Regions from separate parts of the Symbiobacterium terraclitae genome, predicted to be linked through region 1. Evidence: riboswitches for the same ligand, from Rfam matches in the RefSeq annotation. Region 1 holds a riboswitch; each other region holds the start of a gene.

Evidence for each region. Region 1 has a riboswitch for S-adenosylmethionine ahead of J2Z79_RS09940 (methylenetetrahydrofolate reductase). Riboswitches for the same ligand answer to the same signal wherever they lie in the genome.
Region 2: linked by a shared signal. The riboswitch ahead of J2Z79_RS17635 (methionine ABC transporter ATP-binding protein) and the one ahead of J2Z79_RS09940 (methylenetetrahydrofolate reductase) in region 1 are both predicted to bind S-adenosylmethionine.
Region 3: linked by a shared signal. The riboswitch ahead of metK (methionine adenosyltransferase) and the one ahead of J2Z79_RS09940 (methylenetetrahydrofolate reductase) in region 1 are both predicted to bind S-adenosylmethionine.

What each region holds. Positions count from the first base shown of each region.
Region 1 is NZ_JAGGLG010000015.1:19,415-30,376, forward strand. It holds gene J2Z79_RS09925 (ASKHA domain-containing protein) at 1-1,574, opposite strand, end outside; gene J2Z79_RS09930 (homocysteine S-methyltransferase family protein) at 1,662-4,388, opposite strand; gene J2Z79_RS09935 (hypothetical protein) at 4,645-5,454, opposite strand; gene J2Z79_RS09940 (methylenetetrahydrofolate reductase) at 5,469-6,371, opposite strand; SAM riboswitch class I at 6,469-6,573, opposite strand; gene J2Z79_RS09945 (M23 family metallopeptidase) at 6,636-7,196, opposite strand; gene J2Z79_RS09950 (sensor histidine kinase) at 7,876-9,003, opposite strand; gene J2Z79_RS09955 (response regulator transcription factor) at 8,993-9,688, opposite strand; gene J2Z79_RS09960 (GTPase family protein) at 9,825-10,962, opposite strand, start outside.
Region 2 is NZ_JAGGLG010000049.1:682-9,716, reverse strand. It holds gene J2Z79_RS17645 (MetQ/NlpA family ABC transporter substrate-binding protein) at 1-746, opposite strand, end outside; gene J2Z79_RS17640 (methionine ABC transporter permease) at 786-1,436, opposite strand; gene J2Z79_RS17635 (methionine ABC transporter ATP-binding protein) at 1,429-2,427, opposite strand; SAM riboswitch class I at 2,506-2,623, opposite strand; gene J2Z79_RS17630 (biotin synthase BioB) at 2,705-3,484, opposite strand; gene J2Z79_RS17625 (alpha/beta hydrolase) at 3,640-4,332, opposite strand; gene secG (preprotein translocase subunit SecG) at 4,401-4,634, opposite strand; gene eno (phosphopyruvate hydratase) at 4,815-6,101, opposite strand; gene gpmI (2,3-bisphosphoglycerate-independent phosphoglycerate mutase) at 6,108-7,661, opposite strand; gene trxA (thioredoxin) at 7,902-8,246, shown strand; gene trxA (thioredoxin) at 8,629-8,973, shown strand.
Region 3 is NZ_JAGGLG010000035.1:30,486-41,447, reverse strand. It holds gene csrA (carbon storage regulator CsrA) at 1-170, shown strand, start outside; gene J2Z79_RS15985 (ComFC family protein) at 158-946, opposite strand; gene J2Z79_RS15980 (glycosyltransferase family A protein) at 986-1,381, opposite strand; gene metK (methionine adenosyltransferase) at 1,676-2,872, opposite strand; SAM riboswitch class I at 2,973-3,082, opposite strand; gene fabZ (3-hydroxyacyl-ACP dehydratase FabZ) at 3,177-3,623, opposite strand; gene J2Z79_RS15965 (hypothetical protein) at 3,925-4,065, shown strand; gene J2Z79_RS15960 (DUF5680 domain-containing protein) at 4,755-5,225, shown strand; gene J2Z79_RS15955 (formate dehydrogenase subunit gamma) at 5,291-5,986, opposite strand; gene J2Z79_RS15950 (4Fe-4S dicluster domain-containing protein) at 5,967-6,686, opposite strand; gene J2Z79_RS15945 (molybdopterin dinucleotide binding domain-containing protein) at 6,683-7,624, opposite strand; gene J2Z79_RS15940 (molybdopterin-dependent oxidoreductase) at 7,751-8,893, opposite strand; gene J2Z79_RS15935 (rhodanese-like domain-containing protein) at 8,969-9,496, opposite strand; gene J2Z79_RS15930 (YeeE/YedE family protein) at 9,812-10,759, opposite strand; gene J2Z79_RS15925 (LysR family transcriptional regulator) at 10,799-10,962, shown strand, end outside.

The DNA of each region.
Region 1 (10,962 bases):
ACCGTGAAGCCGCGCGGGAAGTTGAGCGCCTCCATGAAGACCTCCTCAAAGGCCGGGTGGGTCGCCAGTTCCACGAAGCGGGCGCTGCGGGCCAGTGCCTCGGCCCGCGCCCTGGCCGAACGGGAGAGGAGCACCAGCTTGGCCCCCGCGATGGCCGCGTTGCCCACGGGCCGGATTCGTTCCGGCGGGACGGGCGGCAGAAGGCCGACCGCGACCGCACTCTCCCGGCGCAGGTAGTTGCCGAAGGCACCGGCCAGCAGCACCTCGTCCAGCGCCCCGGCCCCGATGCCGGCCTCCTGCAGCAGCAGGTCGACGCCGGTCCGGATGGCCCCCTTGGCCAGCTGAAGCGCCCGGACGTCCTGCTGCGTGAGCCTCACCGCCGGTGCCAGCTCCACCGCCCGGCCATCCGGAGCGATCCGGTGGGCCGCAGGGCCAGTCGCCGTGAACCGGCCCCGCCAGTCCAGCAGACCGGCCTGCAGGAGGGCCGCGGCGGCGTCCAGCAGCCCCGAGCCGCAGATCCCCCGGACCGTGCCGCCAGGGTCCGGGATCACCGTCACGCTCAGGTCAGTCCCGTCGAACTGCACGGCCTCGATGGCGCCGGGGCCGGCCCGCATCCCCTGGCTGATCTCGCCCCCCTCGAACGCAGGGCCTGCCGGTGCGGAGCAGGCGTAGAGCCGTTCCCCGCGGCGCAGCAGCACCTCGCCGTTGGTGCCCACGTCCACCAGCAGGACCGTGCCGTCGCCCTCATCCAGCCCGGCCGCCAGGGCGGCGCCCACCGCGTCGGCTCCGACGAAACCGGCGATGTTGGGCAGGGCGTACAGCGGCGGGAAGCCGGGGAGGTTGAAGGTCTGCCCCTCCAACAGCGACGGCGTGTACGGTGCGACGGCCAGGTCGTCCACGGGGAGCCCCAGGAAGAGGTGATGCATCGCGGTGTTGCCCACCAGCGTCGCCGCCAAGACCTCGTCCCGGCGGGCACCGGCCTTGCTCAGCAGCCGCTCCAGCAGGCCCAGGGCCGCCTCCCGCACCTGGCGGGTCAGCTCTTCCCGCCGCTCCTCCCCCTGCAGGGCGTGGGCGAGGCGGCTCATCAGGTCGGCGCCGAAGACCGCCTGCGGGTTGGCGACGGCGTGGGCAGCCAGCTCCTCGCCGGTGCGCAGGTCGAGCAGCGCCCCCGCGAGGGTGGTGGTGCCCACGTCCAGGGCAAAGCCCAGCGACCGCCGCGAAGGGCTCAGCGGAGCCCAGGGATCCACGTCCACGGGGCCGCTCAGGCGGCCAAGCCTGGCCTTGCGGGCATCGGCGGCGGCGGCCGGTACCACGGCCACCTCCAGGTCCCCGGCCACCAGCAGCTGGCACGAGAGCCTGTACCCCCGGGCCAGCTCATCCGGCGACAGCTGCTCCCGGTCGGCGCTCGTCGGCTCGGGTGCTCCGCCGTGCACCCGCACCAGGCACTTGCGGCACTGCCCCCTGCCGCCACAGGGGGTCTCGACGAAGATCTCGTTCTGATTGAGCGCGACCGACAGGGGCGTTCCTGCGCGAACGGTGAACGCCCTCCCCGCCGCCTGGATGCGACAGTCCATGCGGTGCCCTCCTTTCCGGCCACGCCCGTTCGTCAAGAAAAACGCGAGATGCGCGGTGACAGCCCGCCGGTCTTCACTCCGTCTGCGCTAACCCTTCTCCATGCCGCCGCCCCGCCGCTCCTTCAGGATCTCCAGGGCCAGCGCCACCGCCTCCTGGGCGTCCCGCCCGTGGCCCCGGGCGCCGATCTGCTCGGCGAAGGCCCGGGTCGTCGCGGCGCCGCCGATCAGCACCGGGCAGTCGAAGCCCTCCCGGGCGAAGAGCTCGATCACCCGCTTCATCTGCGGCATGGTGGTGGTCATGAGGGCGGAGAGGCCCACGATGTCGGCCCCGGCCTTGCGGGCCTCCTCCAGCACGACCTCGTTCTTCACGTCGCGGCCCAGGTCGATCACCCGGAAGCCGTAGTTCTCCAGCAGCACGGCGACGATGTTCTTGCCGATGTCGTGGATGTCGCCCTGCACCGTGGCCAGCACCACCGTGCCGATCTCGGCCTGGCCCACCTTCGCCTTCTGGATCTCCGGCTTCAGCCGGGAGAAGGCCCTCTTCATGGCCTGGGCCGAGAGCATCAGCTGGGGGAGGAAGTAGATCCCCTCGCCGAAGAGCCGGCCCACCTCCTCGATGGCCGGGATCAGGTGCTGGTTCAGCATGGCCATGGGGTCCCGGCCCTCGGCCAGCCCCTGCTCCACCAGGGGCAGGATGGCGTCCCTGTCGCCCTCGAGGACCGCCTCGTAGAGCCTCCGGCCCAGTGCGTCGCCGGCGGGGTCAGGACCGGGCACACCCGCGTCCGGTGCGGGCGCGGTCGCTGCGGCCAACGCCGGCGCAGTCGATGCCGGCGTGCCGTCTGCGACCGGTGTGCCAGCGGTTGCTGGTGTGTCCGCTGCCACCCGCACGCCGTCCGCTGCAGATGTGTCGTCCGCCGCCCTTGCGCCGTCCGCCGCCCTTGCGCCGTCCGCCGCCGACGTGTCGTCCGCTGCCGACGTGCCTTTCGCAGCCGGGATGCCCGCCGCGCCCGGAGAAGCCGCACGGCCTTCGCCTGCGGCGATCTTCAGCGCCTCCTCCACCGTGTGGACCAGCCGCTTGGGCCCCACCTCCTGCATGTAGACCCGGGCGTTCCGGTCCCGGTTGAGGAAGAGCCGCAGGGCGCGGACGGTGTCCATCATCCGCTCCTCCAGCGGGTTCATGATCGCCATGGAAAGCCCCATGGTCACGGCCATGGTCAGGTAGACGGCGTTCAGGAACGGGCGGTTGGGCAGCCCGAAGGAGACGTTGGAGACCCCCAGGGAGGTCCGCACGCCCAGCTCGTCGGTGATCCACTGGATGGCCCGGAGGGTCTCCCGGGCCTCGGCCTGCTGGGCCCCGGCGGTGAGCGCCAGGGGGTCGATGACGACGTCGTGCCGGGGGATGCCGTATGCCTCGGCCGCTGCGACGAGCCGCCGGGCGATCTCCAGCCGCTGTTGGGCAGACGCCGGGATGCCCCGCTCGTCGATGGTCAGCCCCAGCACGGCGGCGCCGTAACGCTTCGCCACCGGCAGCACCGCCTCGGCCCGGCCCTCCTCCAGGGAGAACGAGTTGACCAGGGGCTTGCCGACGCACGCCTTGAGGCCGGCCTCCAGGGCATCGGCGTTGGGCGAGTCCAGGCAGAGGGGCACGTCCACCGCGCCCTGGATCACCCGCACCGCCTGCGCCATCGCGGCCGGTTCGTCGATGAGCGGCACGCCCACGTTGACGTCCAGCACGGCCGCCCCCGCGGCCACCTGCTTCTTCGCCTCGTCCCGCACCCGTGCGAAGGCGCCCTCCTTGATGTCCCGGGTGAGCAGCTTCCGGCCGGTAGGGTTGATGCGCTCGCCGATGACCACCGGCAGGTTCTGCTCCACGAAGAAGAGGGAGCGGGTACGGGAGGCGAGGCCCAGCGTCTCCGAAAGGGGCCCCGGCTGGCCTGTGGGCTTCATCTCCTCCACCGCGGCCCGCAGGCGCCGGATGTGCTCGGGCGTCGTCCCGCAGCACCCGCCGACCAGCGACGCCCCGGCCGCGACCAGCTTCGGCCCGTAGGCGGCGAACTCCTCGGGGCCCATGGGGAAGCGCGTGGTGCCGTCGGGCGTGAGCAGCGGCAGTCCGGCGTTGGGCTGCACCGAGATGGGCACCCGGACGACCCGCGCCATGCGGGCAACGGCGTCCACCAGCAGGTCGGGGCCAACGGAGCAGTTGAAGCCGATCACGTCCGCCCCCAGCGACTGCAGCACCAGACCGGCCGTCTCGGGGTCGGTGCCCGTGAACGCCCGGCCGCTGGGGTCGATGGTGATCTGTGCGATAATCCGGATGGACGGGGCGTGGTCCTTGCACGCCAGCACCGCCGCCCGCAGCTCGTTCAGGTCGGCGATGGTCTCGACGATGATGAAGTCGGGCCGGGCCTCGGCGAAGGCCCGGGCCTGGGCGGCGAACTGGGCGTAGGCCTCGTCGAAGGTCAGCTCGCCCAGGGGCTCCACCAGCGCGCCCAGGGGACCCATCGACCCCGCCACAAGGGCCCGTCCCTCCGCGGCCTCCCGGGCGCAGCGCACCCCGGCCACGGTGATGGCGTGGCACTTGTCGGCGAGGCCGTAGTGGGCGAGCCTCGCCGGGGTGGCGCCGAAGGTGTTGGTCTCGATGATCTGCGCCCCGGCCGCCACGTACTCCCGGTGGACGGCCACCACCGCGTCGGGCCTCTCCAGGTTCCAGAGGTCCGGGCAGGCGCCGGCGGGCAGTCCCCGGGCCTGGAGCATCGTGCCCATCGCACCGTCAAAGACCAGGACCGCACGGCCCAGGAGATCGTCCAGCCTCATCGCATCATGTCCTCCTCTGCATCGCTCGGCGCGCGGGCACGGTGAGTACCCTGCCTGCGGCTCGACGCCGGATCGGCGGGCGGTTGCTACCAGCGGACCGGCGCCGGGGCGGCCGGCAGGTGCCGCTAACGGCCGGGCACTGGGGCGGCAGACAGATGTCGCCAGGGGCTCGGCGCCGGGGCGGTGGACAGCTGTCGCCACGGGCTCGGCGCCGGGGCGGTAGGCAGCTGTCGCCACGGGCTCGGCGCCGGGGCCGTCAGCGCTGCGCGGCGGTCACCCGGTACGCGCAGTCCGCCAGCGTGCACCGGGTGCATCCCGCCGCCGGCAAGTCCCGGCCTCCGTGGGGGAGCCAGCCGATCAGCCCCACCAGGGACTTCTGGGGCACGAGATAGCTGGTGGGGGTACAGGTGAGGCCGATCGCCGGCCCGCCGGCCAGCACCACCAGCGGGCCCTGCTCCTCGATCGGCCAGTCCCCGTATCCGGGGCCGTACAGCGGGGTGAGCCGGGCACCGCCGGTGATCCCCGGGGCAGCCCCGGCATCGGGCCCAGAAACCCCCGGATCCACCGAGCGGGCGTGCCCGGATGGGTCGACACCCGCCGTTTCTCTGTACAGCCTCGCCCGCACCCATTCGGCCAGACCCTTCACCAGCGCCGACCCGGCGGCGTCCACGACCGTGGCGAGGGCGTACTCCTCACGGGCGAAGAGCTGCGCCGTCAGCTCCTCCACCCCGGGGCCGAGCGTGGCCGCCACCAGCGTGACGGCGTCGGCTCCCGCCAGGAGGCGCGCCAGGCTCCGCGAGCGCCAGCCGATGCCCGGCACCCCGGTGCGGACGCGGTCACCCTCCACCGCCACGGCGCAGTAGGCCAGGCTGACGGCGGGAGCGGCGGCCTCCCGGGCCAGGGCGATGCCGCGCGCCAGCAGGGCGAGGTCGCGCGCCGTGACCCTGGTGCGCCCCTCTTGGTAGCGGAGCAGGCGCATCACCTCGGGGAGGGGAGCGGCCAGTTCGGCTGCCCGCGGCCTCAGGATCGCGTGGGAGAGCATGGATGTCGCGACGCCTCCCTTCACCGGTCCGGCGCCTCCTACGCGCCGATCCGGCGGGCCTGGCGCAGCCCCAGCTCGTCCAGGATGTCGAGCACCGCCAGCGCCCGCCTGGCGCTGTTCATCGGGAAGATGTGGACGCCGTGGACGTGCGGGCCGATCTCCGCAAGGAGTTCGGCGACGAGCCGCAGGCCCTCCTCCTCGCCCCGGCCCCGCATGCGGTCGACGGCCCAGTGGGGGATGTGAATGCCCGGCACGTCCCGGTTCATCCGCACGGCGAACTCGTAGCTCTTCAGCGGCAGGATGCCGTAGAGGATCGGGATCTTCACCCGCCCCGCCAGCTTCGCCTGGAACCGTTCGAGCTGGCGCGGGTCGTAGATCGGCTGGGTCTGGGCGAAGTGCGCCCCCGCCTCCACCTTCTGCTCCAGCCGGGAGACCTCGGCCTCCAGGTCCGGCGCGGCCGGGTTGCAGGCGCAGCCGATGGCGAAGTCGGTGGCCTGGTCCAGGTCGCCGCCGGACGCCGTCTTCCCCCGGTTGAGCGCGGCGGCCAGCCGGATCAGCCCGACGGTATCCACCTCGAAGACCCCGCGCGCCCCGGGGTGGTCGCCCTGTTCGGGGTTGTCCCCCCGCAGGGCCAGGATGTTCCGGACCCCCAGCCCCGCCGCCCCGAGCAGTTCCGCCTGCAGCCCGATCACGTTGCGGTCGCGGGTGGTGAGGTGGAAGATCGCCTCCACCTGACCGTCCCGTTGCAGCAGATGCGCCAGGGTGATGGGGCTCATCCGGACGTTGGCCATCGGGCAGTCGGCCACGTTCACCGCATCCACCCGGTCGGCGAAGCTGCGCACCCGCTCGAGGGTCTTCGTCACGTTCGCCCCCCTGGGCGGGTCGATCTCCACCGTCACGCAGAAGGCGCCCTGCCGCAGCCGGTGCATCAGTCGTGCCATGTGCCCTGCCTCCCCCACTTGCGTCTCCCAAGCCGCTCGCCCACATACACAAAGAACCCTTCGAGAACGAAGGGTTCGCAGACGGCCATCTGCGCACGCTTCATCTCCCGGACGAGACGTCCGCTGGAATTGGCACCGTTCTCCTATCGGAGAGGTTGCCGTGGCTTCACCGGGCCAGTCCCTCCGCCACTCTCGATGAACCGAGCAGGGTATTCATTTATTAGAGGACAGTATAGCAACACCAGGGCGAACGGACAAGACCTATCACAAGAGTGCGGCAAGAAGGTCCAAAGGTTCCTGCGGTTCGCCGTTCACCCGGATCTCGAAGTGCAGGTGTGCGCCGGTCACCTGCCCGGTGGCGCCCACGCGGCCGATGGGTTCGCCGCGGGCCACCAGGTCCCCCTCCTGCACCTCCACCGCCGACAGGTGGGCGTAGACGCTGGCCAGCCGCCCCCCGTGGTCGATGACGACGACCTGGCCGTACGCCGGCAGCGAGGCCACCGCCATCACCTTCCCGTCGAGGCAGGCCACAGCCGCCGCTCCCTCCGGCGCACGGATGTCGATCCCCGCGTGCAGCCGCAGCCGCTTCAGCACCGGGTGCAGGCGGATCCCGTAGTCGGACGTGATCTCGGCGTGGTCCGGTACGGGCCAGGCCGGCTCGCCTTCCGGGGGCGGGGCCGCCGCGTCCTGGCGCTCCCGGATCCATTGGCCGATCTCGCGCGCATCCTGGCCGGGGTCCACGGCGGCCACCGGCCGGCTGCCCCACGCGGCCAGAGAGATGGCGAGGATGAGGAGAGTCACAAGCAAAGGTCTGCGAATCGACATGGCGGGCATCTCCCATGCGAGTTGATACCCCTACCATATCGTGCGGAGCTTAACGCTGTCTCACTTGAAGCTTACGGGTTCCTTAAGGTTTACCGAGGTCGGGTACCGAGCCCAAGCGGGCTGCGCCGTCGGGGTGGTCTCGCACCGGCGCAGCAGGATGCACCCCGGGTTCCGCCTCCAACCGCCTTGCAGTCCCCATCTCCTCATCGTCACTCGGGCAGCGTCGCACCTCATGCATGCAGCAACGGTTCCCACCTAAATATAGGGAAAAACTCCCCCTATTTTCCGGGCATTGTGGGGAATTTCTCCCCATATCCCCCGCCCTTGATACCCCCCGGGAGTATCATCCGCCCAGAAAAACACCCCTGATCAGCACTTCAGGGGCCCTTTTCGCCCTGGTACCGGGCCGAAAACCACCTGCAGAAGGCAAATAGGGGGATCTCCAGTTGGCCCGTCCTACCCCCGGGTCCCTGGCGCCAGTCGCCACCGTGGATACGCCATCACGGGCGGTGGCGGACAAAAAAAACCGTCCGACAGCCTCCGCCCACACCCTTCTTGCTCCAGAGGCTTCTCCTCCCCCATCCGGCCCCTCGCCGCAGGTGCCAGGGCGGCGCCATCACGGGTCGCGGACGACGGGACGGCCGCCGCCGCGGGCCGCAGGCAGAAAGGTGACAGCCCATCAGGCACCGTGCACGTCGGAGCGCGCCGGCGCTGCACCGAACGGCAGACGCACCTCGAACACCGTGCGATCCGTCTCGTTTATCGCCCGCACCGATCCCCCGTGCAGGGTGACGATGTTCTTCACGATGGCCAGCCCCAGGCCGGCGCCGCCGGTCTTGCCCGACCGGGAGCGCTCGCCCCGGTAGAAGCTCTCGAAGATGTGCTCCAACTGGTGCACCGGGATCGGGTTGCCCCGGTTGGCCACGCGGATCAGCACCGACCGGCCGGCCCGGTCCACGTCCAGCTCCAGTTCCACCAGCTTCCCCTCGCGCCCGTAGCGGATTGCATTGGAGATCAGGTTCTCCAGCACCCGGACCAGCAGGTCGGGGTCGGCGTGGATCGTCACGCGCGCCTCCGGCAGCCGGAGGCGGTACTCCATGTCCGCCTGCCGCAGGGCGGGCACGAACTCCTCCGCCACCTGCTCCAGCAGCTCGGCCGGGTTGATGGGCACAGGCCGGAGCACCAGTGCCCCGTGGCTCGTGCGGGTGAACTCGAAGAGCTGGTCGATCAGCCGCTTCAGCTGCCGCGCCTTCTCGTACGCCATGTCGACGTAGTAGCGCAGCTCCACCTCGTCCCTGTACTTGTCCTCGTCGATCAGCTGGAGGTAGCCGAGCACGGAGGTGAGCGGGGTGCGCAGGTCGTGGGAGACGGCGGTGATCAGCTCATACCGGGCCTGCGTCGCCTGCCGCTCCCGCTCCAGCGAGCTCTTGACCTGCCGGCTCATCGCGACCAGGTTCTGCCCCAGGAGCCCCAGCTCGTCCAGGCCGCGGGGCGGCAGCGTTACCTCGAAGTTGCCCCGGGCCACCTCGTCCATCGCCCGGCTCATCGCCTCGATGTAGCGGATGAGCGGCTGGCTGAGCAGGATGTACCAGCCGAAGAAGAGCACGAGGCAGACGAGCAGCATGACGGGCCAGGCGCCGACCGTCGCGGAGAGGAAGCTCAGCAGAGCGCCGAGCGGGGGGAGCACACTCGCCAGCGTCGCGGCGGCGACGAGCAGGAACATGGTCGAGGCGACAGCCAGGGCACCGCTGGCGGCAAAGGTGAGGATGAGGCGCCAGCGCAGGCTCAGACCGGCACTAGTTCTCAATCTTGTAGCCGACCCCCCAGACGGTCCTGATCAGCGTGGGGTGACTGGGGTCGTCCTCCACCTTCTCCCGCAGCCTGCGGATGTGGACCATCACCGTGTTGTTGGCCTGGAAGTAGCGCTCCTTCCACACCCGTTCGAAGATCTCCTCGGAGCTGAAGACCCGGCCCGGATTGCTGGCCAGGAGCAGGAGGATGTCGTACTCGGTGGGCGTCAGGGCCACCTCCCGACCGTCCTTGGTCACCGTGCGGCTCTCCCGGTCGATCTGCAGGCCGCCGACCGCGATCACGTCCGGGCGCCTGGCCGACGCCGGGTTCAGGGCCAGGTAGCGGCGGAGCTGCGCCTTCACCCGGGCCATCAGCTCCAGGGGGTTGAAGGGCTTGGTGAGGTAGTCGTCGGCCCCGGTCTTGAGGCCGAGGATCTTGTCCACGTCCTCGGACTTGGCGCTGAGCATGAGGATCGGCACGTTCCGCTCGCGCCGGATCGCGCGGCAGACCTCCAGCCCGTCCATCCCGGGCATCATGATGTCCAGGATCACCAGGTCGGGCTGCTCCTCAGCCACGATCCGCAGTGCGTCTGCGCCGTTGTCGGCCTTGCGCACCCGATAGCCCTCGCTCAGCAGGTGGATCTCGATCAGGTCCGCGATCGCCTGCTCGTCGTCCACCACCAGAATCAGCGGCTCTGCCATTCGCCCTCACACCCCGCTTCAACCACCGACAGCAATCCCGCGTACCCACCGGCCGGGCGGCCGCATCCCGGCCTCCTGCGCGTCCCGCCGCGCGCCAGTGTAACGCACGGATCTTACGACCACCCTGCGCCAAACCTTACGGCTTCCTTAAGCTGTTCGCCTTCTCCCGGCCCTGCTCCAGCAGCTTCCGGGCCGCGGCGATCGGCTGGTTCTCGATGTAGTACGCCACGGCCGCCTGCCCGAGGCCGTACGTGCCCCAGTAGGCCACGCCGGCGGAAACCAGCGAGCCGCCGCCCGGGACGAGCCACTTGGAGAGGCCCCGGGCGACCTCCCGCAGGGCGAAGCCGGCGCCCACGTTGACGCCGAGCGCCCCGATAAACTCCATGGCGCCCTCCCGGGAGAGCCGTCGCCCCGCCAGGTAGGCGATGCCGGTGACCATCAGCACCTGCATCGCGGTCAGGATCGGCATGTCCGCCAGCGGGATCGGCGTCGCAGCCACGGCGGCGGCGGCCGATGCGGTGGACTGGATCAGCGCGCCCGCGATCTTCATCTGCGCCGACCGGACCCCCGCCACCCGGCCCATGGTGAGCTGCGCCTCGTTGGGGAGAGTCTCCACCAGGTAGGCGACCAGTTCGTCGATGTTCCAGCGGCGGTCCACGACCAGTTCGCCGTCCCGGTAGCGCATGTAGGCAGAGGTGGCGAACACCCGCACCGGCTGCTCCAGCGAGAGCGCCATCCGCTCGGCCAGCTTCTCCTTGGCCAGTGCGATGTTGGCCTGCTTCTCCGGGTCGTCGTACGGGGGCGTGGCCACATCGGCCGGGCTCAGCAGGTCGACCTGCGTCAGGACGCCGATCACCGGCGGCCTCGTGCGGTGCCGCCGCGCGATGGCGTCGCGCAGCGCCGCGACCTGCGCCAGGTCCTCGTGGATCCACACGTCGACGTCGGCCGCCTTGATGACGAAGAGGATCGCGTCCGGGCAACGGTCGCGCACCGCCTTCAGGTTGGCGGCGACCGCCTCCTCGTCCTCCGCCCCCTCCGGCCTCCCGCCCTCGCCCAGCCCGCGGGTGTCCAGCACCTCCAGCGCACCGCCGGACCCCTCGTACTGGTACCAGGTGCCCGCCGGCGTGGTAGCCAGCACCGCCCCGGTCTCGGCCCGGGGCTCGCCGAAGATGGCGTTGACCAGGCTCGACTTGCCCGATCCCCGCCGACCCACCAGGGCGATGCGGGCCGGCCGGGCGTTGATGATATAGCTTTCGATCACAGCCAGTTCAGGC
Region 2 (9,035 bases), on a different contig from region 1:
AGCTTCTGGATCTCAGGCCGGTTTTCGTCGCCCTTGCGGACGGCCACGATGTTGGCGAAGGGGTTATCCTCTGCCGACTCCCGGGCCAGGACGTTGGCCTTCACCCCGAGGTTCTTCGCCGCATCCAGGTAGTAGTTCGTGTTGATCACCGCTGCGTCCACGTCCTCGAGGCTGCGCGGGAGGTACTCGGCCTGCAGCATCTCGATGTCCAGCTTCTTGGGGTTGTCGACGATGTCGTTGGGCGTCGCCTTGACCCCGACCCCCTCCTTCAGGGTGATCAGGCCCTGGTCGGCGAGCAGCTTGAGCGCACGCCCGGCGTTGGTGGGGTCGTCGGGAATGGAGACCGTGGCGCCGTCAGCCAGCTGGTCGATGCTGCTCAGCTTCGACGAGTAGAAGCCCAGCGGCTCCAGGTGGACGGGCCCCACCGAGACCAGGTCCAGCTTCCGCTCCTCGGCGAAGTTGGTCAGGTAGGGCAGGTGCTGGAAGTAGTTCGCATCCAGGTCTCCCTCGGCCAGGGCGATGTTCGGCTGCACGTAGTCGGTGAACTCCACGATCTCCAGCTTGATCCCCTCGGCCGCAGCCGCCTCCTGGATCGACTTCAGGATCTCCGCGTGGGGGGTCACCGACGCGCCCACCTTGAGGGTGACCTGCTCCGCCTTCCCGGCCGACTGCTTGGCGCCGCCGCATCCCGCCAGGATGCCCAGCGAGAGGACCGAAACCAGTAGGATACCCGCGATACGCTTCATCTGGCGCTCATCCTCCCCAGTCTGTGTGCAGACCGCTTTCTATTTATGCGTAAACCTGTTGGCCAGGCTATCGCCGATCCACTGCATCACCTGAACCATGACGACCAGCACCACGAGGCTCACGTACATCACGTCGAGCTGGTACCGGTTGTATCCCCACTTGACGGCGACGTCGCCCAGGCCTCCGCCGCCGATCGCACCGGCCATGGCCGAGTAGCCCACCAGGTTGACCAGCATCAGCGCCGTGCCCCGGACCAACGAGGGCAGCGCCTCGGGCAGAAGCACCTTGGTGACGACCTGCCAGTTAGAGGAGCCCATCGCCAGGGCGGCCTCGATCAGGCCGGAACCGACCTCGTGCAGGGCCTGCTCCACCACCCGGGCCATGAAGGGGACGGCCGCGACCACCAGCGGCACGATGGCGGCCGTGGTGCCGATGGAACGGCCGATGAGCAGCCGGGTGAGGGGCGAGACCGCCACCATCAGGATCACGAAGGGCGTGGAGCGCCCGATGTTGACCAGCACGCCCAGCGTGCGGTTGAGCAGGGGCGCCTCCCAGATGCCGCCCCGGTCCGTGATCACCAGCAGCACGCCGAGGGGCAGGCCGAACAGCAGCGTGAAGGCCGCGGCGACCCCGGTCATGTACAGCGTCTCGATCGTCGCCGTCAGGATCATCGACCAAAGGTCAACCACGCTCGATCACCTCCGGCGAAACGCCGCGCCGGGCCAGGTACTCCAGCGCCGCCTGGATGTCGTCGGGCCGGCCGGTGAACTCCACCAGCAGGCGGCCCACCGTCGTGCCCGCAATCCGCTCCACCGCACCCTGCACGATGTTCGCGTCCACCTGGAACTGGCGCACCACCGAGCTGATCAGCGGCTCGTCGGCCGAGTCGCCCACGAAGAAGAGCGCCGCCAGCACGCCCCCGGGGTGCAGATGGAACGCGGTGTCGCGGAACGGCTCGTAGAACAGCTGCCGGAGCCGGGAGCCGGGGCGGCCGATCAGCTCCAGCACCCCGCCCTGCTCCACCAGGCGGCCGCCCTCCAGGATGGCCACGGAGTCGCACACCTGCTTCACGACCTCCATCTGGTGGGTGATCAGCAGGATCGTCAGCCCGAGCTTCCGGTTGATCTCCCGCAGGAGGGCGAGCACCGACCGCGTGGTGTCGGGGTCCAGCGCCGAGGTGGCTTCGTCCGAGAGCAGGAGCTTCGGCCCGGGGGCCAGCGCCCGGGCGATGCCCACGCGCTGCTTCTGCCCGCCGGAGAGCTGCGCCGGATAGGCATGGGCCTTGTCCGACAGCCCTACCAGCTCCAGCAGTTCCGCCACCCGGCTCGCGATGCGGCTCCTGTCCCAGCCCGCTACCTCCAGCGGGTAGGCGACGTTGCCCGCCACCGTGCGGGAGTCGAAGAGGTTGAACTGCTGGAAGATCATCCCCATCTCCTGGCGTGCCGCCCGGAGCTCGGCGGGCGAGAGCCGGGTGATCTCCCGCCCGTCAACCCACACCTCCCCAGACGTGGGGCGTTCCAGCAGGTTGACGCAGCGAATCAGGGTCGATTTTCCCGCACCGCTCTGGCCGAGGATCCCGAAAATCTGCCCCCTGGGCACGTGCAGGCTGACGTTCCGCAGGGCCTCGGTCTCCTGGCCGTTCTGTCGGAAGACCTTCGTGAGGGCCTTCAGTTCGATCACCCAGGTATCACCCCGTTCGCGGCAATAGAAAAGTGCGCCCCAAAAAAGAGGCGCACAGAAAAATCAACTTCCGGCTGCCTCTCATCTTCGGGAAGGCAAGCGCCTTCCACCAGGAATTGGCACCGCTGCACGCCTGGGAACGTGCCGGTTGCCGTGGCTTCATCGGGCCAGTCCCTCTGCCTACTCTGGATAAGAGTCAACGCTATGCAGTTGTGTTGAGCCCTACATTACCACGATCTCAAGCACCCGTCAACAGCGAATCGCTGTCCCTTTCAGGTCAACCGCTGGTCACCAGCGTCAGCAGGCGCGTCCTCGGACCGGTGCCCTCCAGGCGGGTGGTCGCCAGGATGTTGGCCCCGCACGTGAGGGAACGGGCCTGCTGGACCGGGTCGTCGGTGGCGACCCACAGGTCGGCATCGGGCAGGCACAGACGGGCAATGGCCAGCACCCGGAGCACGTCGGCCTCCTCGGAGACGGAACGGAGTACAACCCCGGACACGCCCGAGTTGCGCAGCACCTCCAGGTCGTCCGCGACGTCCTCGCTGGTCTGGCCCGGAACGCCGACGCAGATCCCGCCGGCGACGCGGTAGTTCAGCCCCCGCAGCCAGAGGCAGCGGGTGAGCCGCTCCGCCGGCGAGTGGCCGGGGTGCAGCCGCGCGTACAGGTGCGGATTGCAGCAATCGTGGGGCAGGAGGTACTCCTCGGCCCCCGCCTGGCGCCACAGGGCATAGGCGTCGTAGGGGCGCTCGCCCATGCAGAGCGAGACCCACATCCCGGTCTGCGTGCGGATCTCCCGGACGAGGACCGCGACCTCCTCCACCGCGTCGTAGTCGGCTGACGCGCAGAGCAGTACGGACTCGCTCCCGTGCTGTGCGGCGTGGACGGCCTCCTCCAGCGCACGCTCCCATCCACCAACGGTCTGCAGATCGATCAGGGCGCGCAGGGACGGCTGGTCGCCCTTCATCTGCCGGCAGATGCGCCCGGCCACCTCCAGCAGGCTCTGGTACTCGCGCTCGTCGGCGCGCAGCATCAGGAGCACCTCTCGCCGGCTAGGCATCCGCCCCGCCTCGGCCCGTCGCAGGACTGGTCCGATCACCGGAGATCACCTGCCTATGTGACAGTCTTCACAAATACAGTACCCGAATGTCAGACAATAGGGTATTCAGGGAAAGACCCATTTAGCCATAGTGCTTTTGGCGCATGGCGCGCCAACTAAGGTCTGCACCCGATTGCACGCACCGTGATCCAGTCTGCAACCTGCGCGGCGACCTCGTCCCGGCCGCGCTCCAGCCCGACGAAGTGCCCCCTCCCCTCCAGGAGGCACAGGCGGGCCGTTCCTGACACATGCCGCACCAGGTACGCCCCGCTGTCGGGCGCGATCCACCGGTCGCGGTCGCCCTGCATCGCCAGCACGGGAGCCCGGACGTGTACCAGCTCGCGGCGGACCAGGCGGGCCAGGCGCACCAGCGACCGGAGGGCGGTGGGCGGCGGCCCTCCCCGCATGTACCGGGCGAGGCGGCCGCTGAGAGCATGGGGATCGTCCAGCAGGACCGGCGCTGCCAGGGCACAGACCGAGCCGACGTCCCGGCGTGCGGCCAAGTGGAGCGCGATCAGCGCGCCCATCGAGAAGCCCAGCAGGTGAAGCTGGGTACAGCTGCCCGCCAGTTCCTGGAGGGCCTCCTCCGCACCGCGGATCCAGTGGCGGAACCTGGTCTCCGCAAGGGCGGGCCCGGTGGCGCCGTGCCCCGGCAGCAGCGGCGCGGACACCGTGAGCCCCCGGGCGGCCAGGGCGGTGAGGATGGGGCCGATCTCGGCCGGCGAACCACCGAAGCCGTGGAGCGCGAGGCAGCCCACCGGGCCGCCGCGCACGAAGACGGGATCGCTGCTGCGGGCTGCGATGGCCATGGCGTTCCCCCCGCAATGCAGAAGGCCGGGCACGCGCGCCCGGCCGTTCTTACGCTACGTATTGCCAGCTAGCCCCGGGACTCCAGGAAGAGCATCAGAACAGACGTCAGGACGAACAGCGTGGCGAAGGCCATGCTGAAGCGGTTGAGGATCTCGTCCAGGCCCTTCTTCTTCCCGAAGATCTGCTCACCCGCGCCGGCGATGGAGCCGGACAGGCCCGCACTCTTGCCGGACTGCATGAGCACCGTCGAGATGAGGCCGAGCGCAAACAGGGTATGAAGTACCAGCACGAATGTCGTCATCCCTTCACCCCCTCATACTGGCCCTGATAGCTTGTCAATTGTACCACATCATGGACCGACGCACAATCGCGAACCGGGGCCGCCAAACCTCGACAAGGTTCGCGACCCCGGTCTGCGCAGATGGTGTTGGAGGCCGGCGGCCAGTCCCTGATCGCGCTGAGGACGAGCCTGGCCGGCAACCTACTTCCGGCCCTTGATGACCGACGTCCCGGCGAAGATGGCGGCGTCGCCCAGCTCCTCCTCGATGCGGAGCAGCTGGTTGTACTTCGCCACGCGGTCGGTGCGGGACGGGGCGCCGGTCTTGATCTGCCCGCAGTTCAGGGCCACGGCCAGGTCGGCGATGGTCGTGTCCTCGGTCTCGCCCGAGCGGTGCGACATCACGGAGGTGTAACCGGCCCGGTGCGCCATCGCAACGGCCTCGAGGGTCTCGGTGAGCGAGCCGATCTGGTTGACCTTGACCAGGATCGAGTTCGCGGCCTTCATCTCGATGCCCCGCGCGAGGCGCTGGGTGTTGGTGACGAAGAAGTCGTCGCCCACCAGCTGCACCCGGTCGCCGATCCGGCGGGTCAGCTCGACCCACGCCTCCCACTCGTCCTCGGCCACGCCGTCCTCGATGGAGACGATGGGGTACTGGCGGGTCCAGCTGTCCCACAGGTCGATCAGCTGCTCGGTGGTGAGAACCTTGTTGCCCTCGCCGGCCAGCACGTACTTGCCGTCCTTGAAGAACTCCGACGAGGCGACGTCCATGCAGAGGAAGACGTCCTGCCCGGGCTTGTAGCCGGCCTTCTCGATGGCCTCGAGGATGACGGTGATGGCCTCCTCGTTGGACTTCAGGTCGGGGGCGAAGCCGCCCTCGTCGCCGACGGCGGTGTTGTAGCCCTTGCCCTTCAGGACCGAGCGCAGGGAGTGGAAGACCTCGGCGCCCATCCGCAGCGATTCGGCGAACGAGGGCGCGCCGGCGGGGAAGATCATGAACTCCTGCATGTCCACGTTGTTGTCCGCGTGCTTGCCGCCGTTGATGATGTTCATCATCGGCACGGGCAGGGTGCGGGCGGTCAGCCCGCCCACGTGGCGGTAGAGCGGAATGCCGAGGGCCTTGGACGCGGCGCGGGCGGCGGCCAGCGAGACGCCCAGGATGGCGTTGGCGCCGAGCTTCCCCTTGTTGGGGGTGCCGTCCAGCCTGATCATCGTCTGGTCCAGCTCAACCTGGTCAGTGGCGTCAAGGCCGATCACGGCCTCGGCGATCACCTCGTTGACGTTCCGGACGGCGTTCAGCACGCCCTTGCCCAGGTAGCGCCCCTTGTCGCCGTCGCGCAGCTCGACCGCCTCGAACTGGCCGGTGGAGGCGCCCGAGGGCACGATCGCCCGGCCGGTGATGCCGTTGGAGAGGATCACCTCCACCTCGACGGTGGGGTTGCCGCGGGAATCCAGGACCTCACGCGCGTGCACGTTCAGGATCGTCGTCATTCCAGATCAGGCTCCTTCCGCGTTAGTCACCAACAGGGAATCCGCGTCCATCTGGGGTGGCTTGGGCAGGCCGATGATCTCGAGCAGCGTCGGCGCGATGTTGGCCAGAACGCCGGGCTTCAGCCTGGCGCCGATGCGCTGATCGTCCACGAGCAGGCAGGGAACAGGGTTCAGGGTGTGGTTGGTGTGCGGCGCACCGGTCTCGTAGTCGACCATCTGGTCGCAGTTGCCGTGGTCGGCGAGGATGATGGCCGCACCGCCCTTGGCGAGCAGGGCGTCCACCACCTGGCCCAGGCACTCGTCCACCGCCTCCACCGCCTTCACCGCCGCCTCCAGGACGCCGGTGTGGCCCACCATGTCGGGGTTGGCGAAGTTGAGCACGATGAAGTCCGTGCGGTCCTGCTCGATCCACTTCACCGCCTCGCGGGCGACCTCGTAGGCCGACATCTCCGGCTTCAGGTCGTAGGTGGCCACCTTCGGGGAGGGAATCAGTACCCGCTCCTCCCCGGGGAAGACCCGCTCCTCGCCGCCGTTGAAGAAGTACGTGACGTGCGGATACTTCTCGGTCTCGGCGATGCGCAGCTGCCGCAGGCCGGCCTCGGCGACCACCTGGCCCATCGGCACGTCGACGAACTGCGGGCCGAAGGCCACGGGGATATCGGTGAAGGTCTGGTCGTACTGCGTCATGGTGACCAGCGTGACCGGCCGGAACCCCTCGGGCCGCTTGAAGCCGTCGAAGGCGGTCTCGTGCAGGGCCCGCACCAGCTGCCGGGCCCGGTCGGGCCGGAAGTTGAAGAAGATCACGCCGTCGTCGGGCCCCATGCGGCCGTCCACCCCGTCGATCACCGTGGGCAGCACGAACTCGTCGGTCTCGCCCCGCGCGTACGCCTTCGCGATGGCGTCGGCGGAGGACGCCGCCCGTTCTCCCTCGCCCTGCGTGATCGCCAGGAAGGCCTTCTCGGTGCGCTGCCACCGCTTATCCCGGTCCATGGCGTAGTAGCGGCCCGAGATGGTGGCGATCTGCCCCAGGCCGACCTCCTTCAGCTTGGCCTCCACCTGCTCCAGATAGGGCAGGGCCGACTGGGGCGGCACGTCGCGCCCGTCCAGGAAGGCGTGGATGTACAGCCGCTGCACGTTCTCCCGGCGGGCCAGATCGATGAGGGCCATCAGGTGGTCGATGTGGCTGTGCACGCCGCCGTCAGAGACGAGCCCCATGAGGTGAAGGGCTGCGCCGGGCTTGCGGGCGCGGTCCAGCGCGACCTGCCAGGCGGGCAGCGTGTAGAACGATCCGTCGTCGATGCTGCGCCGGATGCGGACAAGGGTCTGGTAGACGATGCGCCCTGCCCCGAGGTTCAGGTGGCCGACGTTGGAGTCACCCATCTGCCCGGGAAGGAGACCCACCGCCTCGCCCGATGCCGTCAGGGTCGTGTGGGGATACCGGGCCATCAGCCGGTCGAAGTTGGGATGCCGGGCGATCGCCACTGCGTTGGCCCGGGAATCAGCGTTCAGCCCCCACCCGTCCAACACGATCAACGCTACGGGTCTGCGATAGGCGGACAAGGTACGGGTCACCTCCTGCGTTCCTCTTAAAAGTCTGCGCGCGACTCCTACCGCATATCGCAGGACTTTTGCAAAGCCATTTTACCAAAGTGGGGTTCACCATTGGAAGGGCTTTCCCCTGTTTCTTTTCGTCCCAGTTTGCGGTTTGCGCGAAAGGGGCCGTATCCGCGCGCAAACTAGGTGCGTCCTAAGCGCGAGCGAATACCCCGTGGGGTACCTACGAGCAGGAGGGACCGCTGTATGGCGCAGTATACCGTTCCGATTACCGATGACACGTTCGAGGCCGAGGTGCTGCAGTCCGATCTGCCGGTGCTGGTTGACTTCTGGGCACCGTGGTGCGGCCCCTGCCGGATGATCGGCCCCGTGCTGGAGGACTACGCGCGCGACAACGGCCACCGCATCAAGATCGCCAAGCTCAACGTGGACGAGGAGCAGCGGTGGGCCGGCCAGTTCGGGGTGATGTCGATCCCGACGATGATCCTCTTCCACAAGGGCAAGCCGGTGGGGCAGCTGGTGGGCTTCCGACCCAAGCACGAGATGTACGAGATCCTTGACAAGGCGCTGGAGCAGCTGCAGTCCGCCTGATCGGGACGTCACAGCCGGCGGAGGGGAAGAATCCCCCTCCGCCGGCGTCATCGCCATCGTCGCCTTCTGGTCCGGCCCCGGTCGGCGGTCGCGCGGCCAGGCGGGCGCGGACGTGGGCAACGCGCTCGAGACGCTCAACGCCGCACTGGGGGGCGGAGAGCACAGAGGACCGGGCACCCGTGCCCGGTCCTTCTGCATTGGCCCGCTGGAACTGCCCCATCACCTGTACCAACGGCAGCGGTGGGCGCTTCGGCTCCTCCATCGACCCTCATTTCGTTCTTACAGCGGTTTTTTCAACAAGGATGAAACGACATGCAAAGCGAGGTCGTCCCTTAACACGGATACCCTGTTAGGGTACCTGAAGGACAGGAGGGACCGCTTGATGGAGCAGTATACGGTTGCGATCACTGATGCCACGTTCGAGGAGGAGGTGCTGCAGTCCGATCTTCCCGTTCTGGTCGACTTCTGGGCTCCCTGGTGCCCTTCCTGCCAGGCACTCAACCCCGTGCTCGAGGACTACGCGCGCGACAACGGCCACCGGGTCAAGGTCGCCAAGCTGAACGTGGATGAGGGCCAGGAGTGGGCACGCCGGCTCGGCGTGACGTCGATCCCTACCATGGTCCTCTTCCACAGGGGCGAGAAGGTCGACCAGATCCTGGGCTTCGAGTCGAAGCCCGAGACATACCGGATCCTGGACAGCGCCCTGCAGCAGGTGCAGTCGGCCTGATCGTCGCTCCACGGATGGCGGAGGGGACAGCCCCTCCGCCGAGCGCTTTCCGGAAAACCCGC
Region 3 (10,962 bases), on a different contig from region 1:
CCCGCTCGGTCACCGTGCTGCGCAAGGAGATCTACGACGAGGTGGTGGCCGCCAACCGGCAGTCGGCGCAGGGGGCCGCACTGCTCCCGGCCGAGCTGCTCCAAGCCCTCGCGCCGCATCCGCCTGGCAAGGGTGGCGCTGGCGATCGGGAGGAAGGTCAGAGATCATAGCCGGACCCGGCGAATCCGGCCCTGGCGGCGGGAATCGGCTTGTCCGACACCGCGAGCACGGCCAGGTTCACGCTCCTGGCCCCCGTGGCCCACAGCACCGCGGCCGCCGCGGCCGCCGTCGCACCGGTCGTCAGCACGTCGTCCACCAACAGGGCGTCCCTGCCCGCCCAGGCGGGGATCCGCCCCCTGCGCACGCCGAAGGCGCCGGCCAGGTTGCGCCATCGCTCCGCGCGGTCCCGCCGGGTCTGCTCACCGGTGCGCCGCAGCCGGACCAGATCGCCCTCCACAACGGGCGCGCCCAGCTGGGCGGCGAGCCCCGCGGCGATGCGCTCGGCCTGGTTGTAGCCCCGGTCCCGCTGCCTGCTGGGGTGCAGCGGGATCGGGATGATCACCTCGGGCGGCTCCTGCACCCGGGCCGCCAGGTAGCCGCCGAGGGCCACCCCCAGCGCCTGGCGCCCGCGAAACTTCACGTGGTGCACGGCCGTCCGCAGCACCCCCCGGTGCAGTCCCAGCGCCCAGACGCGGCCGAAGGGCGGCGGGTCCGCACACTCCGCGCAGAACCCGGTGCCACCCGCGATGGGGCGGCTGCAGTTGGCGCAGAGGCGCGCCTCCGGATCGAAGGGCATCGCGGCCCAGCAGGCGTCGCACACCGGCACCGTTTCGGCGATGGTCGCCAGCGGCGGCGGCGGTTCGGCCAGCGGCCCGTCGCAGGTCAGGCACGTGCTGCGGGGCGGCCAGAGGATGGACACCAGCCCCTCGATGATGGTGCGCAGCAATGCACTCACCCCCGGGCGAGCTTCGCCGCGGGGGTGTTGTTATCCTTCTTTTTCCAGCTCGCCGTTCAGGTCCACCACGACGACCCTGGTGGCCGATGCCGCCGCCGCTGCCCTGGCGACCGCCTCGCTGCGCGGCAGGTGGCCCAGCTCCAGCACCGGCGCCAGCCCGAGGCGGCGCGCCAGCCGGGACAGCATCGCCGCCGACTCGTCCCGCGAGCCCAGGTCCACCAGCACCAGCTCCGCGTCCACCTGTCGCGCCAGGCGGCTCAGCGCATCCTCCAGCCACTCCGCCTGGTCGCGCACCAGCACGACGTAGGCCACTCGCTCCTCCGCCAGGCGGATGCGGGCGAGCAGCCCCGCCACCCGTGCGACGGCGGCAACCGCACCGTATGCCGCCAGGGCCAGCAAGCCCCAGAAGAAGGCGCCCTCGCGCACCGCCTCTCCCTCCCGATCTGTAAGGTATGAGGGAGCGTGAGCAGGCGGTACCGCGCGGCGGCGGTCGCCGACGTGCGGCGCCGCCGCCGCGCGCACCAGGGACCCGGGCAGCGGCGCCAGCGAGCACGTCATCCGCGGTACCGTGTGCACGCCGGTGCCGCGGGAGAACGGCACCCAGGAGCGAGCAGTGCTGCAACGGGCCGCGAACGCCGGTGCCCCGGGGAACGGCGCCGACCAGCGCGAACGGCGGCAAAAAAGAAACACGCCGGCTTACCGGCGTGCTCTTCACTTGTGTTACAGCCCCGCCCGCTCCCGCAGCTCGGCGGCGCGATCGGTGCGCTCCCACGGCAGGTCGAGGTCGGGCCGGCCGAAGTGGCCGTAGGCGGCGGTCTGCCGGTAGATCGGCCGGCGCAGGTCCAGGTCGCGGATGATCGCGCCCGGGCGCAGGTCGAAGGTCTCCCGCACGATCTCGGCGATGCGCTCGTCGGGCAGCCGGCCGGTGCCGAAGGTCGTCACCAGGATGGAGACGGGCTGGGCCACGCCGATGGCGTAGGCCAGCTGGACCTCGCAGCGGCTGGCCAGGCCCGCGGCCACGATGTTCTTCGCCACCCAGCGGGCGGCGTAGGCGCCGGACCGGTCGACCTTCGTCGGGTCCTTGCCCGAGAAGGCGCCGCCGCCGTGGCGGGCGTAACCGCCGTAGGTGTCCACGATGATCTTCCGGCCGGTGAGCCCGGTGTCGCCCTGCGGGCCGCCCACCACGAACCGCCCGGTGGGGTTGATGAAATACCGGGTGCGGTCGTCCAGCAGCCTGCGATCGATCACCTCATGGATGACGTGCTCGATCACGTCCTTGCGGATCTGCTCCTGCGTGGTGTCCGGGTCGTGCTGGGTGGAGACGACGACGGTGTCGATCCGCGCCGGGCGGCCGTCGACGTACTCCACGGTCACCTGGGTCTTGCCGTCGGGCCGCAGGTAAGGCAGCGTGCCGTTCTTGCGCACCTGCGCCAGGCGGCGCGCCAGGCGGTGCGCCAGGCTGATCGGCATGGGCATCAGCTCCGGCGTCTCGTCGCAGGCGAAGCCGAACATCATGCCCTGGTCGCCGGCGCCGATCTCCAGCTCCTTCTCCGTCACCTGCCCCCGCACCTCGATCGCCACATCGACGCCCTGCGCGATGTCGGGCGACTGCGGGTCGATGGCGGTCATCACGCCGCAGGTCGAGCCGTCGAAGCCGTACTTGGCACGGGTGTACCCGATGTCGCGGACCACGTCGCGCACCAGGCCGGCAATGTCGACCCACGCGTCGGTGGTGATCTCGCCGGACACGATCACGAGGCCGGTCGTCAGCATGGTCTCGCACGCCACGCGGGCCCTGGGGTCGAGGGTCAGAAGGGCGTCAAGCACTGCGTCGGAAATCTGGTCCGCCATCTTGTCGGGGTGGCCCTCGGTGACGGACTCAGACGTGAAGAGATACCTCCCCTTCGGCTCAATCATGGTACTCCGCTACCTCCTCTAGCACGGCTCACGGCCGACGGCACTGGCACACATCAAAACCCTCTTCGAAACGAAGAGGGTTGAATGATGCTGCTCTTCCCTCTTATCTTCCGGGTCGTCCGCCCGGCTGGATTTGGCACCTCACCCGCTCCGCGCAGGCCGGTTGCCGAAGCTTCATTGGGCCAGTCCCTCCGCTTCTCTCGATAAGAGTATTCAGTTCTACATGCTCTGCCTAGAATACCACCCGTGGGTTATGGTGTCAAGCAAGGGCGATGCGCGCCAGAACCGGCGCCGCATTGCACCTCTATCCTGCCCCGTTGGCCAGCGAACCATCCACCAGCGCGAACTTCAGCGTGGCCTCCGCCTTCAGGTCGTCGCCCACGTACGCCTTCCCCTTGCCGACGCCGAGCCCCCGGCGCATGGCCACCAGCTCCACCTCGAGGCGGAGCTGGTCTCCGGGCACCACCGGACGGCGGAAGCGGGCGTCGTCGATGCCGGCAAACAGCGGCACCTTGCCCGCGTGCTCAGGCTGCGAGAGCACCGCCACGGCCCCGGCCTGCGCCATGGCCTCCAGGATCAGCACCCCCGGGAAGATGGGATTGCCCGGGTAGTGCCCCTGGAAGACGGGCTCGTTGGCCGACAGGTTCTTCACCGCCACCACGCGCTTTCCCGGCTCAAGCTCCAGCACCCGGTCGATCATCAGCATCGGGTACCTGTGCGGGATGATCTCCATGATCTGCCTGATATCCAGCGGGTACGCCCCCCCGATCCGTGGAATTCTTATGTTCAGTATTCCCCAGTTGCGCCGTCTCTCCTCTCACGGAAGGGTTGACTAACATGTAGGAGAGCGGTAGCATTACCCTACGGGGTATGGCTCAAGACAACCGGAGGTGTCATACAGGATGATCAAGGTCACCCCGGAAGCCGCCGCGGAGATCGCCCGGCGCCTGGAGGGCAAGCCGGAGAAGGTCGGCTTCCGCATCTACGTGCAGGGGTTCGGTTGAGGCGGTCCCAGCCTGGGCCTGGCTCTGGAAGAGCCAGCCGAGTCCGACGTGACGATCGTGAACGAGGGCATGCGCGTCTACCTGGAAGACCGCGTAGCGCGGTGGTTCGACGGGGCCGAGCTCGGCTTCCAGTCGGACCCATGGGGCGGGGAGTTCACCTTCCAACACCCCAACCTGGGAGGCTGCTAGGCACATACGGGGAGCGGGTCTCCGCTCTGCTCGCGGATGTACTGGGGGTCAAAGGCCCCCAGTACTTTCGTGCTGTGCGCAAGATCAATCCCGGGGGCGATGCCGCCCTCCGGTCCGCCTGCTATCATGGCGCCAGATCAGTCTGATGCTGTTCACCGTCGAAAAACGACATTTCACCGGTCTCTAGCGACATCTCGTCGGATCACGACTCCGGCCTCGCCGCTGCGTTGCGGCGTCCGCAGAGCGGGCCCGAGCCAAGCAGCCCAGCCCTGCACCTCGGCGCGCCCGACCGCGGCGATGGGGATGCCCGATGGATCCGCTGCGTGGTGGTGCCGGGCTGGATCGACGACCCGGCGGATGTGGAAGCCCTCGCCGTCCTCGTAAAGCGGGGAGGCCATGGGGATCTCGTACCAGCTGGAGGGCGTTGCGCCCCCGCCCGGCAGCACCATGGAGCGGATCCGGCGGCAGCTGACCGGCAGGGGGATCTCCGTAAGCTGAACGGGCGGCAGGTCGGATGCGTGGAACTGTGCGAGCGGTGACCGGGAGGCCTGGACCGCAGCAGGCGGTCCAGGCCGTCTTTCTGCGCGCCGGCACACCGCAGTCGAACACAGGTTGGCGTTGACCCGAACACGGGTTTGTGTCATACTGTCATCAGGTGTAACGACACGAGAACGCGAGGAGGGCACCTCATGAACCGGGACGCGGTGCTGACGAACCTCGAGTCCTTCGTGGTTCGGGCCAAGAGCCGTACATACGTGGGTTCCGGACCGAAGCTCCTCCCCTACCGCCTCGGCTCACAGGATCTGCAGTACGCCGAAGGCGACTGGGTGTATCACGACAGCTACTTCGGCAACAGCGATTTCGCCGGTCAGGAGGTCGTGTACTATCAGGGAACGCCGGTGTGGGTGCAGAACTACTTCGGCTACCTGATCCGCCCGGACAGGATCACCGCCGCGGAGGCCGGCGCCATGATCAAGGAGAGCCTGACGGCCATGTACCGGGAAGGGCGGTTCCTCGGCGGCTTTACCTACGCCTCCGGCGACCTCACCTACGTGGACACCAGCGAGGGCGACGTCTTCCGGTTCCAGGGGCAGGAGTGGATCCTGCGGGACGGCGAGCGGGTCTACACCCTGCGCTACCACGGCGGGCTCGTCCGCTGACCCGGCCCCACTGTCCCGCTGACGGCCGCAGCCCGGGCGGAATCCCTCCGCCCGGGCTGCGCCGTCTACTCGCCCGCGATCTCGTCGTACCACTTGCGGTAATGCTCCTTCGCCCACCGCGCTGGCACCCAGCCTGAGAGCATCCCCGAAAGCCCCTCGCGAAAGCCGGGGAGCAGCGTGGCCAGGTAGATGTGGCCGATCACCACGCAGCCCAGGAGCATCGCCGTGAGCGAGTGGACGGGGATCACCCACTGCATCAGGGACGCAGGCAGGTGCGTCTTGTACACCATCATCCACCCGGTGATCACCATCACGGGCCAGCCGAGGATCTGGAGGATGGAGTTCACCTTCTCACCGGCGTTGAACTTCCCCTGGGGCGGCATGTCGCCCTTCAGCCCGAACAGCTCCCGCAGGAAGCCGGGGAAGAACCTGAGGTCGTCCCGGTCGAAGCGGAACACCTCCCGGACCCACCGCGCGGTCGCCCGGCGGGCGGCGATGAGCAGGATCGGGATCGTCAGCACCGTGAACGGGATGGCCATCCACCGGTGCAGTTGGCCGAAGAAGCGCAGCCCGGCGGTTCCCAGCAGGCCACCGAAGCCCCGGACCACCAGGGCCATGCCGGTGAAGAGCAGGATCAGAAACGTGATGGCGTGGTTCCAGTGGGCCAGGCGCGATCCCAGGCTGAACCGGAGCACCCGGCCGTCCGGATTGCCCGCGCGGACCCCACCCTGTTCTTGCGCGCTAACCCTGGCCGTGCTCATGCTGCGCCCCCTCCTTTCGGCGGGACCTGAACGTGCTGACGGCGAGGCTGAGCAACACCGCCGCCAGCGTGGAGCCCATCAGGATCTGCCCGGCCGGCTGGATGATCGACTGCCAGGCGTAGGTGGCCGCCGATGGCTTGAAGTCCGCCGGCAGCGCCGCCCGGTCGATGTGCTCGGGCAGCCGGTAGTAGAAGCTGGTGCCTGCGATGTGGATCACGTCCGGCGCCGCGATCTTCTCGTGGATCGGGTCGGCGGGGTCGTCCAGGTCGCCTGCCATGCGGGCGCCGGTCAGGCAGGTCTGCTCGCAGGCCGGCCGCTCGCCCGCCGCAAGCCGGTCGAGGCAGAAGGAGCACTTCCGTACCACGTGCGCCGCCTCATCGAAGCTGCGGGCGTCGTACGGGCAGGCCGTCATGCAGTACTGGCAGCCGATGCAGTTCTCGTCATCGACCTTCACCGGTCCCTCGGCCGTCTTGTATGTGGCGCCGGTGGGGCAGACCGCCGCGCAGGGCGGCTCGTCGCAGTGCAGGCACTGGGTGGTGATGAAGCTGGACTTCACGTCGGGAAACGTGCCCACCAGCATCCGCTCCACCCGGGTGTAGCGCATGTCCCAGTCCAGCCGGTTCAGCGCCTGGCAGGCCACGGTGCAGGCCTCGCACCCGGCGCAGATGGAGAGGTCCACGAAATAGGCGTAGCGGGTCATGCCTTCTCACCCACCTTCCGCACCGTTACCGTGGCGTCGCCCTGGCCCAGGGCGGCCGAGACCGGCGTGACCATGAGCGGGTAGAACCAGCCGTCGGCCGCCCCCTTGCCGTAGGCCAGCCGCTGCTCGGGCGCCATCGTGCCGAAGCCGTGGCACATCCAGACGCAGTCGGGGCGGATGCCCTCGGTCACCCGGGCCCGGATGCGCTGTACCCCGTACTCGTTGGCCACCTCCACCAGGTCGCCGTCGGCGATGCCGCGGGCCGCGGCGGCCGTCGGGTGGATCCACAGGTCGTTCTCCGGCATGCGTGCGTGGAGCGCAGGCACGTTCTGCGTGTAGCCGTTGGTGTGCACGGCCATGTGGCCGTGCAGGAGGCGCAGCCGATCGCCCTCCGGCTGGGTCTTGGGCGGAACCCAGCTCACCACCTCGGTGCCGCCCGAGAGGGCGAACCCCTTGTGGACCAGCTCGGCCCTGCCCGAAGAGGTGGGCAGGACAGCATAGTCGGGCGGCGTGGCCGAGACCTTCATCACGCCCTTCTCCCTCAGGTGCTTGACCGTCCAGCCGGTGGGCTCCAGAAGGGCGTTGTTCCACTGCTCCATGGTGAAGTTGAAGTACTTGTCGTTGCCCACAACCTTCGCCAGGCCCTGCAGGATCTGCAGGCAGTCCCGGGTGTTGTACAGCGGCTCCACCACCGGCTGCCGGAGCGACACGGTGTCGCCCACCACCGAGATGGCGTCCATCCGCTCCAGGTAGTGGTGCTCGGGCAGCACGTAGTGCGCGAGCATCGCCGTCTCCGACATCTGCGTGTCGATGGCGACCACCAGCTCCAGCTTCTTCAGGGCCTCGATCCAGCGGCCCTGGTCACCCGAGGACTTCACCGGGTTGACCCGGTAGAAGATCGCCGCCTTCAGCTCGTACGGCTTCTTGGACTCCACCACCAGCGGGATCGCCTGGATCGAGCCCAGGCTCAGCGGGTACTTCGTGCCCGCACCGTCGAACCGGGCCGCGGTCGGCGCCGGGTACGGCGTCCATGCCCCTGCACCTGCAGGGGTACCGGTGGCCGCTCAGCCGCCGCCGCCGGAGTCAACCACGGCGCCCTCCGGGACGTCATCGATGGTTCCCTGCGCTACCTTGGGCGAGAGCTTCAGCCCGCCCTTTGCGCCCAGGTTGCCGAGCAGGGCGTTGACGATCGCCCCGGCCCGGGCGGCCTCGTAGCCGTTCCAGTACATGCCGTTGCCGCCGTGCCAGCCCGGGTCCACCACCGCCGCCGGCGCCGCAGCCGCCATCTCGCGGGCCAGCTGCCGCACCTTCTCGGCGGGGATGTCAGTGTGCTGCTCCTGCCATTCGGGCGTGTACTGCAGAATACCCTCCTTCAGCTGGTCGAAGCCGTTGGCGTGGGTATCAATCCACTCCTTGTTGTACAGGTTCTCGGTGATCAGCACGTTGGCCACCGCCAGGAGGAAGGCCAGGTCGCCCGCCGACTTGATGGGGATCCATTCACCCCAGCCCGCAAGCTCGGAGTGCCGTGGATCCAGCACCACGATGCGGGCACCGTTGGCCTTGGCCCTGGCCAGTGCGGCCACCTCGGACACCTTGATGCCTCCGAGCAGATTCCGGCCCGGGCTCAGGTAGAATTTGACGTTGGCGTAGTCCACCGAGGGCAGCGCGCCGAACACGGCCGAGTAGCCTACGTTCCGGTTGGCGAAGCAGTTGGCTGCGTGCCCCACGTGGTTGGGTGAGCCGAACGATTCGGTGAAGCGCTTCGTCAGGGCCGAGTTGAGGTTGTTGTACTCGGCGAAGACCAGGGCCTCGGGCCCGTGCAGGTTGCGAATCTGGTTCAGCTTTGTGCCGATCTCTTCAAAAGCCTGTTCCCACGTGATGGGGTAAAGCTTGCCGTCCTCCCCCCGCTTCATGGGCTCCTTCAGCCGGTCGGGATCGTACAGCGCCGATGCCCCCGCGTTGCCCCGGGCACACGGCCGCCCCAGATTGGTCGGATGGTCGGGGTTCCCCTCGATACGGGTCACCCGTCCGTTCTCCAGCACCGCGAACACGCCGCAGCGGCTGGTGCACATCTCGCAGAGCGTCGGCACCCGCCGGACGTCTGCCGCAGCCTGTGCACGGCGCCGCGGAAGACCCAGATCCACCGCCAACGCGCCGGCCGCCACGCCGCCCAGCTTCAGGAAGTCCCTGCGGTTCAGTTCCGCCAATGCCGTCACCTCCCGTTCTTGCACACAGGGGGGCCTGCCTGCCGGCAGAGCCCCCCAGCGCCTGTCTTGCAGCCGCTACTTCACGATGGGCAGCTCGGCCTTCTCGTAGTTGGGGAAGCCGCCCTTCAGCGACATGGCGTTGTAGCCCGCCATCCGCAGAACAGCTGTGGCCTGGCTCGAGGTCTGGCCCGAGTAGCAGTTGATGACGATCATCTTGTCCTTGGGCAGCTTGTCGAAGTTGGCGCCCAGCTGCGCGAACGGGATGTTGACGGAGCCCTCGACGTGGCCGGCGGCGAAGTCGGTGTCGTTGCGGATGTCCAGGAGGAAGATGGACTGGTCGCCCGCATCCAGCTTCGCCTTCACGTCGGCCGCGTCGATCATGTTCTTATGGCTGGCCATGTTGTTGAAGTAGGCCTGGGCCTCCTCCATCAGGATCGCGTCCACGTCAACGGGCTCGGGCTCGGGACAGGCCGGGCACTCAGGGCACTGCGAGGTCTGGCTGGCCGCCGCCGGCGCCTGGGCGCTGCCGCCGCAGGCGGTCAGCGCCGCCAGGGAGAGGATCAGGGTCAGGGCAAGAACCAGGTGACGCATCCGCTTCGTCATGTGATGACCTCCTCCGCAGATCTCAGGATCAAGCGTGTCTGGCTCCGAAGAGCACCGCTGCGGCTGCCGCTCTGCCGATTCGCTCACCCCGGCTCCCCCACTCCCCCGACCGGAGCGATCCTTGTGCTCTCACTCACAACATAGCACGGCAATACCCGCCAAGCCTAGAGCCACGGCCATTTGAAGGGATTATCGGTATAAGGACAGTCTTATGGCTGGGCGAAAAGAACAGGCGGCCCTCCCCGAAGAACTAGGGGAGAGCCGCCACAAATGGCACGGCCGGAGGATACCCCCGGTCGTATTCTGCCTCTAGAATTACAAATAGCGATACATCAACCGCCGCAGGATCACGGCGCCCAAGGCTGCGCCGCACACGGCACCCAGCATCCAGTACCAGGGCTGGGGGCTGAGGTTCACCATACCGGTCAGCACCGCGCCGATCGTGCAGCCCCAGCCCACCCGGGCACCGTAGCCCATGAGCACCCCGCCGGCCAGCCGGATCAGGGAAGGCGCCCGGCCGCCAGGCCGGCGCACGCGGAACTCGCCGCCGAACCGGGCCCCGAGGAAGCCGCCCGCCAGGAGCCCGATTGCGTAGGCCGCGGCCGACATGTCGGTGAGCAGGAAGGCCCGCGTCACGCCCCACCCCTGGCCCGTGAACGCGGTGGACGCGACCAGCAGCACCGCCATCACCAGGGCACCCCACTCCGGCGGCCAGGGCTCACGCAGCAGCCCGCGGCGAGGCCGGGCCGGCAGCTCCTGCCCGATGCGGGCCTGCCGCCACTCCCAGGCGCTGACCAGGCCCAGCGCCAGCGCCAGCAGCACCACCGCGATCCAGGCGTTGAACGTCGGCTGCAGCACCGCGGACGGCAACAGCGGCAGCTTCGGGTAGAGCCAGGTGCCGGCCAGCATCCCGGCGAGGATGTAGAGCTGCGAGAGCTGCCCCTCCCCGAGGCGCCAGAAGGCGCCGGCGGCGCAACTGCCCGCCAGTACCATGCCCACGGCGAAGATGGCACCACCCAGCCACGCCCCTGCCGGACTGGGCCCGGCCACGGGGCCGTGCGCAGTCGCCTGGCCTGCCTGAAGGAAGGCGCCGCCTGTCACCGTCAATAGGAAGAGCAGCAGGATCGCCCGGGTCATCCGGAGTGCCCGGAAGAGATACAGGTCGCGCAGGGCGCTCACGAAGCAGAGGCGCGAGCGCTGGAAGACGAAACCGCACAGCGTCCCGGCCACAAGGAGCCAGCCGAGCATCTGCGTCGCCGTCACGAGTAAGACCTCCCGCACACCCGTAGGAGGGTATCGCGCATGAACACAGCCCTCGAAATCTTCTGCACTGTGGCGAAGCACGGATCCATGTCCCGGGCCGCCGCCGAGCTCCACCTCTCGCAGCCCGCCATCAGCCAGCGCCTGCGGGCGCTGGAGGAGCAGTACGGCCTGCCGCTCTTCCGCCGCACCAACCGCGGCGTCGA